Regions from separate parts of the Kitasatospora sp. P5_F3 genome, predicted to be linked through region 1. Evidence: riboswitches for the same ligand, from Rfam matches in the RefSeq annotation. Region 1 holds a riboswitch; each other region holds the start of a gene.
The links. A riboswitch is a leader RNA that binds a small molecule or an ion and turns the genes downstream of it on or off. The one in region 1 is predicted to bind cobalamin.
Positions count from the first base shown of each region.

Region 2: another riboswitch for cobalamin. It lies ahead of ACXJMZ_RS25760 (ribonucleoside-diphosphate reductase subunit alpha); the one in region 1 lies ahead of ACXJMZ_RS19445 (cobalamin biosynthesis protein).
Region 3: another riboswitch for cobalamin. It lies ahead of metE (5-methyltetrahydropteroyltriglutamate--homocysteine S-methyltransferase); the one in region 1 lies ahead of ACXJMZ_RS19445 (cobalamin biosynthesis protein).

Region 1 is NZ_JBFUMY010000031.1:83,616-87,194, forward strand. It holds gene ACXJMZ_RS19435 (helix-turn-helix domain-containing protein) at 1-634, opposite strand, end outside; gene ACXJMZ_RS19440 (YidB family protein) at 956-1,357, opposite strand; cobalamin riboswitch at 1,481-1,680, shown strand; gene ACXJMZ_RS19445 (cobalamin biosynthesis protein) at 1,763-2,704, shown strand; gene ACXJMZ_RS19450 (cobyric acid synthase) at 2,701-3,579, shown strand, end outside.
Region 2 is NZ_JBFUMY010000050.1:62,072-65,650, reverse strand. It holds gene ACXJMZ_RS25770 (GNAT family N-acetyltransferase) at 1-77, shown strand, start outside; gene ACXJMZ_RS25765 (hypothetical protein) at 100-1,011, opposite strand; cobalamin riboswitch at 1,158-1,318, shown strand; gene ACXJMZ_RS25760 (ribonucleoside-diphosphate reductase subunit alpha) at 1,477-3,579, shown strand, end outside.
Region 3 is NZ_JBFUMY010000064.1:7,160-10,738, reverse strand. It holds gene efeO (iron uptake system protein EfeO) at 1-949, opposite strand, end outside; cobalamin riboswitch at 1,118-1,331, shown strand; gene metE (5-methyltetrahydropteroyltriglutamate--homocysteine S-methyltransferase) at 1,466-3,579, shown strand, end outside.

The DNA.
Region 1 (3,579 bases):
GCGGCTTCACCGGCTGCTGCTCGGCCGGGCTCGGCGAGGAGCCCCAGTGCATCGGCACCAGATACTCGCCCTGCAGTTCCGCGAGGGCCCGCTCCAGCACCGGCCGGGACACCGGCACCATCTTGGCGACCGGCTTCACCTGGGACTGCCAGCGGCCGTCCACGCACTGGCGCAGGCAGCGGTCGAGCTCGTCCTGACGGTGGGTCACGTGCACCAGCATCCGCAGCCCGATGCCCAGCGCGTGGGCCAGCGCGTACGTCTGTGCGGCGTCTCCGCCCCACTTGCCGGCCAGCTCGGCCTGCTCGTACGCCCGGAGGGTCACACCGATCCGCTCGGCGGCCTGCTCCTGGGACAGCTCGCGGGCCACCCGGAAGTCCCGCAGGGTGGCCGGTGCGGTGCCCATCAGCTGGGCGGGCGGACACCAGAGGGCCCGGGCCAGCGCGATGAACTCCTCCTCGGACGGCCGGAACTCACCGGTCTCCCAGCCGATCACGTGCATCGGCAGCAGACGGACGCCGTGCGCGGCCATTCCTTCGGCGACCTGATCCGGGGTCAGGCCGAGGCCGGCCCGGTGGGACCGCGCCGCAGTCGGCGAGAAGGGCACGGGGGMGGGGGCGGGCGGTCTTCGTCGCATGCCACCAGACGCTAGGCCCGGGCGGGCTGCCCGAGCACCCGCTGAACACACGAAGCCCCTGGGGGCGCTCTGCCGGGGCATTGGCGATTCCTACAGCCGCTGACGCCTGATCAGCCCTCGTACTCGGAGGTAGCCACGTTGCAGGGCTGCACTGTTGGCAGGTGCTTGAGCATCTACGGTCAGGGGCTCGGGGAACTGCGAGGAGATCTGGCGCCGGGGTCACTGCGAAAGTGCCTGACCATCCACATAGGTGCAACGCTCCAGAGGTCGGCGTCGCAGTTCCCCGAGCCCCTGATGGCTGAGCCCGGAGCGCAGGTGGCTTCAGCGCTTGCCGAAGAGCTCGTCCAGGGTGGCCGGGGTCGGCACTTCGCCGGTCGGGGTGAGCTGGTCGACGGCGGTGGGGAGCTGGGCGGCGAGTTGCTCGGCGACCTGCTCGCGGGAGAGGCCGGACTGTTCGGCCAGGTCGTCCAGCTCGCGGTCGGGCAGGGCGGCGGCGAGTTCGGCGCCGGTGACCGGGTGGTTGTCGCCGGTGCCGACCCAGGACTGGGCCTGGGAGCCGAGGCCGCCCTGGGTCAGCTGTTGGAGCAGTGCGCCGAGACCGCCCGCCGCCCCCTGGCCGCCGCCGAGTGCGCCGAGCAGCATGGCCAGCAGGTTGCCCCCACTGCCTGCGCTACCGCCCGTGCCGCCGAGCAGACCCCCGAGAAGCTTGCCGAGATCGGTCATGACCGTCCTCCAGTTCGGGCGCGGACCGACGCCGCGCCAGGGCCAGCTTCACCCGCCCGGGAGCACCCCGCTCGGTGGGGCGAACAGACGTGTGACCAACCCCTCCGCGCCCTCTGTTGACTGCCTGTCCGGCCGCGTGATGGGATCCTTCAGCCAAACGGAGGCAAGTAGAGGAAGCCGGTGCGAGTCCGGCGCGGTCCCGCCACTGTCACCGGGGAGCACTCTCGACATATGGTCACGACGGCCCGCTGCGGCGGCTGTTGGAAGGCCCGAGGGTGTGTCGGACCCGGAAGCCAGGAGACTCTCACCCCCGGTACGTCGATCCAGGGCGCGGACCCTGAGTGAGGACACCCACGCCATGCCGGCCACCCAGGACCGAGCCGACCCGTCGCCGTCGTGCGCCGACTGACCCCCGCGCTCCCGTTCCTGCTCGGATCCGTCGCCGGCTACCTGGCCGACGCGCGGTTCGCCGACCCCCGTCGGGGTCACCCCGTCGCCGTCTTCGGCTCCGCCGCCACCCGGCTGGAGCGCCGCCTCTGGCGTGACCACCGTCCGGCCGGCGCCGCGTACACCGCCGCCTGTGTGGGCACCGTCGCGGCCGGGGCGGTGCTCGCCGAGCGCGCCCTGCGCCGGGCGCCGCTGGCCCGGGCCTGCCTGGCCGCCGCCGCGACCTGGACGGTGCTGGGCGGCACCTCGCTGACCCGGGAGGCCCGCACCATCGGCCGCTCGCTGGCGGCGGACGACCTGGCGGCCGCCCGGGAGCGGCTGCCGCACCTGTGCGGCCGGGACCCGAGCGCGCTGGACGGGCCGCAGATCGCCCGCGCGGTGGTGGAGTCCGTCGCCGAGAACACCGCCGACGCCGTGGTGAACGCGCTCACCTGGGGCGCGCTGGCCGGTACGCCCGGTCTGCTCGCCTTCCGGGCCGTCAACACCCTGGACGCGATGGTCGGTCACCGCTCCCCGCGCCACCTGCGGTTCGGCTGGGCGTCGGCCCGGCTGGACGACCTGGCGGGCTGGCCGGGCGCCCGGCTGACCGCACTGCTCACCGTGGCGGCCGCGGCCGAGCCGCGGACCGCCTGGCGGGTCTGGCGCCGTGACGGCTCGTCACACCCGAGCCCCAACGCCGGGCAGGCCGAGTCGGCCTTCGCCGGGGCGCTCGGGGTGCGGCTGGGCGGCACGCTCCAGTACGGGGAGCGAGTCGAGCACCGGCCCGTACTCGGCGGCGAGCTGCGGCCGGTGACGGTCGATGACATCGAGCGGGCCTGCGCGCTGTCCCGGCGGGTCGGAGCCCTGGCGCTGGCGGTCACCGTGACCGGCCGGGCCCTGTACGCGTGGAGGAAGTCGTGAGCGGTTCACTGCTGGTCGCCGGAACGACCTCGGACGCGGGCAAGAGCGTGGTCACCGCGGGCATCTGCCGCTGGCTGGCCCGACAGGGCGTCAGGGTGGCCCCGTTCAAGGCGCAGAACATGTCGCTGAACTCCTTCGTCACCGCCGACGGCGCCGAGATCGGCCGCGCCCAGGCGATGCAGGCGCAGGCCGCCCGGGTGGAGCCGGAGGCGGCGATGAACCCGGTGCTGCTCAAGCCCGGTGCGGACGGCCGCAGCCAGGTGGTGCTGCTCGGCCGGGCGGTCGCCGAGGTCGGCGCGCTGGACTACCGCGAGCGCAAGCCCGTCCTGCTGGAGCGGGCGTTGGAGTGCCTGGCCGACCTGCGCAGCCGGTACGAGGTGGTGGTCTGCGAGGGCGCCGGCTCGCCCGCCGAGATCAACCTGCGGGACCGGGACATCGCCAACATGGGCCTGGCCACGGCGGCGAGGCTGCCCGTGGTGGTGGTCGGCGACATCGACCGGGGCGGGGTGTTCGCCGCGATGTACGGGACGCTGGCGCTGCTCTCGGCGGAGGACCAGGCGCTGGTGGCGGGCTGGTTCGTGAACAAGTTCCGGGGCGACGCCCGGCTGCTGGCGCCCGGCCTGGAGATGCTGCGCGAGCTGACGGGCCGTCCGGTGCTCGGCACCCTGCCGATGCTCTCCGGCCTGTGGCTGGACGCCGAGGACTCGCTCGACCTGACCACGGTGGTGGACCAGGGTTCGGTGCGCGGCCCGGTCGGGGCGGACGTGCTGCGGGTCGCGGTGGTCCGCTTCCCGAGGCTGTCGAACTTCACCGACCTGGACGCGCTGGCCCAGGAGCCGGGCGTGCTGGTGCGCTGGGCCACCCGGGCCGAGGAG
Region 2 (3,579 bases), on a different contig from region 1:
GCTTCCGGCGAACCCCCGAGCGGGACTGGGACGTCCGACCCGGGGTGCGCCTGCTGGTCTACGCGATGGCTTTCTGACGAGCCGTCCGGCCCGCGGGCGTCAGCCGGCCGGGCTCTCCGAGGCCTTCTTGATGACCCGGTCCGTCAGGGTCTTCTTGGTGAAGTCCGCGAAGGACTTGGCCGCGGCCGCCGAGACCGGGTCGTCCTTCACCTCGGGCTTGAGCGAGCCGGCCACCGTGTAGAACACGTACCGGCCGAGCGAGGCGTGCGTCTCCGGGCAGCCGCCCGAGGTGCAGAAGTTGGCGCCCTTCTCGACCAGCCCCTGGATCGCCCCGACATGCTTGGCCAGCACCGCGTCGGCGCTCTCCTTCTTCTCGAACACCGCGATTCCGACCGTCACCACGCTGCCCTCGGAGACGTAGCTGGCGCGCACCAGGCCCCGGCAGGAAGCGCCGACCAGGACCTTGCCCAGCCCGCCCGTCGTCGTGCCGCAGGCGGCGTCGCTGTCCGTGACCAGTCGGGTCCAGGTCCGGCCGTCGATCGTCCTGGTCTGGGCCGGGAAGAGGGCTGCGGCATCGGTCGGCCCCTTGTCGGTGGCCGTACTCGCCAACAGGTCGGCGGCCTTCGGCGATGGGGTGGGCTTCGCGGGAGAGGCCGCCGGCGAGGAGACGGCTGTGGTCGGGCCGGGCTTGGGCTCCTCCCCGCGCTTGCCCGCGATCACCACACCGGTGGCGGTCAGGGCGCCGACCACCAGGACGGCGACGACGACGCCACCGATCAGGCGCCGACGGCGCTTGCGGGACTCCTGCTCGTGACGGTCCGCCAGATCGGCCCAGTCGGGCTCAACCGGCCCGCCGAACTGCTGCTGTTGCTGCCACGGGGCCTGCTGCGGCAGATACATGCCACCCGGCTGCCCCGGCCCCGGCTGCGGGTACGGAGGCTGCGGGACCGGCTGGCCCGGTATCGGCTGTTCGGGCTGCTGACCGGTCGGCGTACCCGTTCCCTCGCTCATGAGGCGAGATAGTAATCCAAAGCGCCGACGCAGGGCCGATCGGTGACTGTTTTGTGCCCGGGCAGTGTGCGCCGACCGTCCGCCGACCGATCCGACGGCGTCGTCCCCGAACCCGACGAGGAGTCAGCCCGACACACTGCGCGCACAAGATGTGGGGTCACGTCGGCAGGGTGCCACTACATGTATGCTCGCTCTCGCTGTCGAAGCAGGGGAACCCGGTGTGATTCCGGGACTGCCCCGCAGCGGTGAGCGCGCGGCCCAAGGGGCGCCCGTGAGTCCGAGGACCTGCCGACGGTGTGCGACACGGCTTCCCCGCAGACGCCATTCAGCACAGCAGTGACATCCGGGCCTCGCGGGCGGGCCGGGGGGGTATTCGCGCGCGCCGTCAGGTGTTCCGCGCCGCTCCCCTGTGCCCTGACGGTCCGGTAGCCCCTCGCCGACCGCCGCCGCCAGGAGAGAAGCGCCTTGACCATCGCTGCCTCAGTTGCCCTGCCCTCCCAGGGTTCTGCCGACTCCGCTCACACCGACCCTGGTGCTGCGCTGCTTCGGCTGCTCACCGACCGCAGCATCGACCTGCCCCAGGTGGACCCCGGCCACGTCGCGGCCGCTGCGCTGCGCGGCCGGAACGCCAACTCGGACTTCGCCGAGCTGCGCGGACTGGCCGTGGAAGCTGCCGCCTCGATGATCGCCGAGGACCCGCAGTACTCGAAGCTCGCCGCCCGCCTGCTCGCCCTGGAGATCCAGGACGAGGCGATCGGCCAGGGCGCCGTCTCCTTCTCCGCCTCGATCGTGGTCGGCCACACCGAGGGCCTGATCGGCGACGTCACCGCCGCGTTCGTGGCCAAGCACTCCGACGCTTTCGACGCCCTGATCGACCAGCAGGGCGACGACCGCTTCGAGTACTTCGGCCTGCGCACCGTGCAGTCCCGGTACCTGCTGCGCCACCCGATCACCCGCAAGGTGATCGAGACCCCGCAGCACTTCCTGCTCCGGGTCGCGGCCGGTCTCGCGGTCGGTGACACCGAGCAGTCGGTGGCCGAGGTGGCCGAGCTCTACACCCTGATGAGCCGCCTGGAGTACCTGACCTCCTCGCCGACGCTCTTCAACTCCGGCACCAAGCACCCGCAGATGTCCTCCTGCTACCTGCTGGACTCGCCGCTGGACAACCTGGACTCGATCTACAGCCGCTACGCGCAGATCGCCCGGCTCTCCAAGCACGCCGGCGGCATCGGCCTCTCCTACAGCCGGATCCGTTCGCGCGGCAGCCTGATCCGCGGCACCAACGGCAAGTCCAACGGCATCGTCCCGTTCCTGCGCACCCTGGACTCCTCGGTCGCCGCGGTGAACCAGGGCGGCCGCCGCAAGGGCGCCGCCTGCGTGTACCTGGAGACCTGGCACGCCGACATCGAGGAGTTCCTGGAGCTCCGCGACAACACCGGCGAGGAGGCGCGGCGTACGCACAACCTGAACCTCGCGCACTGGATCCCGGACGAGTTCATGCGCCGGGTGAACGCCAACGCCGACTGGTCGCTGTTCTCCCCCGCCGACGTGCCCGAGCTGGTCGACCTCTGGGGCGCCGACTTCGACGCCGCCTACCTGAAGGCCGAAGCCGAGGGCAAGGCCGTCCGCACCATCCCGGCGCAGACCCTGTACGCCCGGATGATGCGCACCCTGGCCACCACCGGCAACGGCTGGATGACCTTCAAGGACGCCGCCAACCGGGCCGCCAACCAGACCGCCGTGCCCGGCCGCACCGTGCACTCCTCGAACCTCTGCACCGAGATCCTGGAGGTCACCGACGACTCCGAGACCGCGGTCTGCAACCTCGGCTCGGTCAACCTCGGTGCGCACGTCGCGATCGGCGCCACCGCCGCCGACCTGCTCAACTCCATGGACTGGGACCGGCTGGACGCCACCGTGCGCACCGCCGTGACCTTCCTGGACCGGGTCATCGACATCAACTTCTACCCGACCCCCGAGGCCGGCACCTCCAACTCCCGCTGGCGCCCGGTCGGCCTCGGCGTGATGGGCCTTCAGGACGTCTTCTTCCAGCTCCGGCTGGACTTCGACTCGGCCGAGGCCAAGCAGCTCTCCACGCTGATCGCCGAGCGGATCATGCTGGTCGCCTACGAGCGCTCCAGCGAGCTGGCCGTCCAGCTCGGCCGGCACGAGGCGTACGCGGAGACCCGCGCCGCCCGCGGCCAGCTGCACATCGACCACTTCGAGACCGCGCCGCAGTGGGCCGACCGATGGGACGCGCTGCGCGCCACCATCGCCGAGACCGGCCTGCGCAACTCGCTGCTGCTGGCGATCGCGCCGACCGCGACCATCGCCTCGATCGCCGGCGTGTACGAGTGCATCGAGCCGCAGGTGTCCAACCTGTTCAAGCGCGAGACCCTCTCCGGCGAGTTCCTCCAGGTCAACCCGTACCTGATCCGCGACCTCAAGGAGCTGGGCGTCTGGGACGCGCAGACCCGGGACGCGCTGCGCGAGTCGAACGGCTCGGTGCAGGACCTCAACTGGCTGCCCGCCGAGGTCCGTTCGCTCTACCGCACCGCCTGGGAGCTG
Region 3 (3,579 bases), on a different contig from region 1:
GGTCCTTCTCGGCGGCGACCGGCTTGATCAGCTCGTACGCCTTCAGCGCGCCCTCGACGTTGCCCGCGAAGTCGGACAGGTCGGTGTGGCTGTAGCGGTCCTCCTCGCCGGTGACCTTGCCGGTGGCGACCTCGTCCAGCAGCTCCTTGGCACCGTTGGCCATGCTGGTGGCGGTGATGTCGGCGGTGCCGACCACCTTCTGCCACTCCTTCAGGTCGCTGACCAGCTGGTCGGCAAGCTTCTTGTCGGCATCGGTGATCGCGCCGGCCTCCCAGAGCGACTTCTCCAGCTTGTGCCAGCCGGTCCACTCCTGGCCGGGCTCCAGGCCGTCCTCGCGGACGTCGGTCTTCGGGTCGATGTCACCGAAGCTCTCGGCCACCGGCTCGGTCCGCTCCCAGCCGACCCGGGACGGGGCGAAGGCCGCCTTGGCGCCCTCCAGGTCCCCGGCCTTGATCGCGTCGGCGAACTTCTGCACCAGCGGGATGGTGGCGTCGGCCTGCTCCTGCACGTACTTGCGGTAGTCGGCGACCGCCTTGTCCAGGCGCGGGTCACCCTTGGCCGGGGCGCCGGCACCGGTCACGGTGATCTTCTGCCGGATGCCGTCGCCGGTCATGCCCGGCTTGCAGGCGACCTCGTACTCGCCGGCCTTGATCTCGGAGGTGATGGCGGCCTTGGTGCCGGGCCCGATGTTCTCCCGCTCGGCCACGATCTTGTCGCCCGCGGCGTAGACGTAGACCTCGGTGACCTTGGAACCCTTGTTCTGCACCGCGAAGTTGACCGCACCGGCCGGGAAGCTGGTCTTCGACAGCTCGCAGGAGCTGTCCGAGGCGTTCACCTGGATCGCACCGTCCGAGGAGACGTCCTTCTTCTGCTCGGTGCAGGCGGTCAGCGCGGCTCCGGCCACTGCGAGAGAGAGCAGCGCGGCGAGGTGCGGGCGACGGACGGGCATCAGGACTCCACGGACGGGGACGGCTTGAGGGACGGGCGGAGGCTACTTAGGACACCCTCACCCAGGAGTAAGCTAAGCCATGCCTAAGCACTTGCCCACACCGGGGGTGGTCACAGATCGGCAAAGACCCCCGGGCGGCTTTTCTGACGGACTGTCGGACGGAGGGTCTAGGGTGGTCCGTGCAGCTGGTTCGCCCTGTCCGCCAGGCAGGGTGTCGCAAGAGGGAATCCGGTGTGAGTCCGGAACTGCCCCGCAGCGGTGAGTGGGAACGAAAGCCGTCAACTAGCACTGGACGCAAGCGCGTTCGGGAAGCGACGGCCGGTAGGAGCCGGTACCCGGCGAGCCCGCGAGTCCGAAGACCTGCCACTGCCCACGCGCCCGCGACCGGCGGAGCGTGGCCTCACACCGGGACCTCGTGGGCGGGTCGGCGGCGGCACGGGCAGCTCCTTGACGGATCGCCCGGTCCTTCGTGTACCCGCGCCTCCTGGCCCGCGCGAACTCGCGAAGGAGAGTTCCGTGACCGGCATCACCCCCACCACCGTCGCCACCCTGCACGGCTACCCCCGGCAGGGCCCCGACCGTGAGTTGAAGAAGGCCGTCGAGCGCCACTGGTCCGGCCGCAGCAGCGCCGCCGAGCTGCTCGCCACCGCCGCCGAACTGCGCCGGAAGACCTTCACCGCCCTCGCCGGGGCCAGCCTCGGCGAACTGCCCAGCAATCACTTCTCGCTGTATGACCACGTGCTGGACGCGGCCTGGATGCTCGGCGCGATCCCGCCCCGGCACGCGGCGCTCGCCCCGGCCGACAGCACCGACGCCGACGCTGACGCCGAGCAGCGGCTCGCGGTCTACTTCGCGATGGCCCGGGGCACCGCCGAGGCGGCGCCGCTGGAGATGACCAAGTGGTTCGACACCAACTACCACTACCTGGTGCCCGAGCTCGGCCCCGACAGTGTGTTCCGGGCCGACCCGGCCAAGCCGCTGGCCGAGTTCGCCGAGGCCAGGGCGGCCGGGCTGACCACCCGTCCGGTACTGCTCGGGCCGGTCACCTTCCTGCTGCTGGCCAAGCCCGCCGAGGGCGTGGCCGCCGACTTCCAGCCGCTCACCCTGCTGGACCGGCTGCTGCCGGTGTACGCCGAACTGCTCGCCACCCTGCGGGCGGCCGGCGCCGACTGGGTCCAGCTGGACGAGCCCGCGCTGGTCCAGGACCGCACCCCGGCCGAGCTGAACGCCGCCGCCCGCGCCTACCGCGACCTGGGCGCCCTGACCGACCGTCCGAAGCTGCTGGTGGCGTCCTACTTCGACGCCCTCGGCGAGGCGCTGCCGGTGCTCGCCAAGGCCCCGGTGGAGGGCCTGGCGCTGGACTTCACCGGCCCCGCCGCCGCCAACCTGCCCGCGCTGGCCGCACTCGGCGGCCTGCCGGGCAAGCGGCTGATCGCGGGCGTGATCGACGGCCGCAACGTCTGGGCCGCCGACCTGGAGCAGGCCTTGGCCACCCTGGTCCCGCTGCTCGGACTGGCCGGGCGGGTCGACGTGGCACCGTCCTGCTCGCTGCTGCACGTGCCGCTGGACGCGGGCCTGGAGCGGGAGTTGGACCCACAGGTGCAGCGCTGGCTGGCCTTCGCCCGGCAGAAGGTGACCGAGACGGTCACGCTGGCCCGGGCCCTCACCGAGGGCCGGGACGCGGTCGCCCCGCAGCTGGCCGCCAACCGGGCCGCCCGCGCCTCCCGGAGCGCCTCCGCGCTCACCCACGACCCTGCGGTCCGGGCCCGCTGCGCCACCGTCACCCCCGGGGACGCCCGGCGGGCCGCCCCGTACCCCGAGCGTGCCGCCGCCCAGCAGGCCAGGCTCGGCCTGCCCCCACTGCCGACCACCACGATCGGCTCCTTCCCGCAGACCGACGCGCTCCGGGCCGCCCGCGCCGAGCTGCGCTCGGGCCGGCTCGACCGGGCCGCGTACGAGGAGCGGATCGCCGCCGAGGTGGGCGAGGTGATCGCCTTCCAGGAGCTGGCCGGTCTGGACGTGCTGGTGCACGGCGAGCCCGAACGCAACGACATGGTGCAGTACTTCGCCGAGCAGCTGACCGGCTTCCTGACCACCCGGCACGGCTGGGTGCAGTCCTACGGCAGCCGGTACGTCCGGCCGCCGGTGATCGCGGGCGACGTGGCCAGGCCCGCCCCGATGACGGTCGAGTGGTTCCGTACCGCGCAGGCCCTGACGGAGCGTCCGGTCAAGGGCATGCTGACCGGCCCGGTCACCATGCTGGCCTGGTCGTTCGTCCGGGACGACCAGCCGCTCGCGGACACCGCCCGGCAGGTCGCGCTGGCCCTGCGGGACGAGGTGGCCGACCTGGAGGCGGCCGGCGCGGCGGTGATCCAGGTGGATGAGCCCGCGCTGCGCGAGACGCTGCCGCTGCGCCGGGCCGCCCATGCCGGCTACCTGGCCTGGGCCACCGAGGCGTTCCGGCTCAGCACCTCCGGGGTACTGCCCTCGACCCAGGTGCACACCCACATGTGCTACGCCGAGTTCGGCGACATCCTGACCGCGATCGAGGAACTGGACGCCAACGTGATCTCGCTGGAGGCGGCCCGCTCCCGGATGGCCGTCACCGGCGAACTCGGCGACTACCCGAG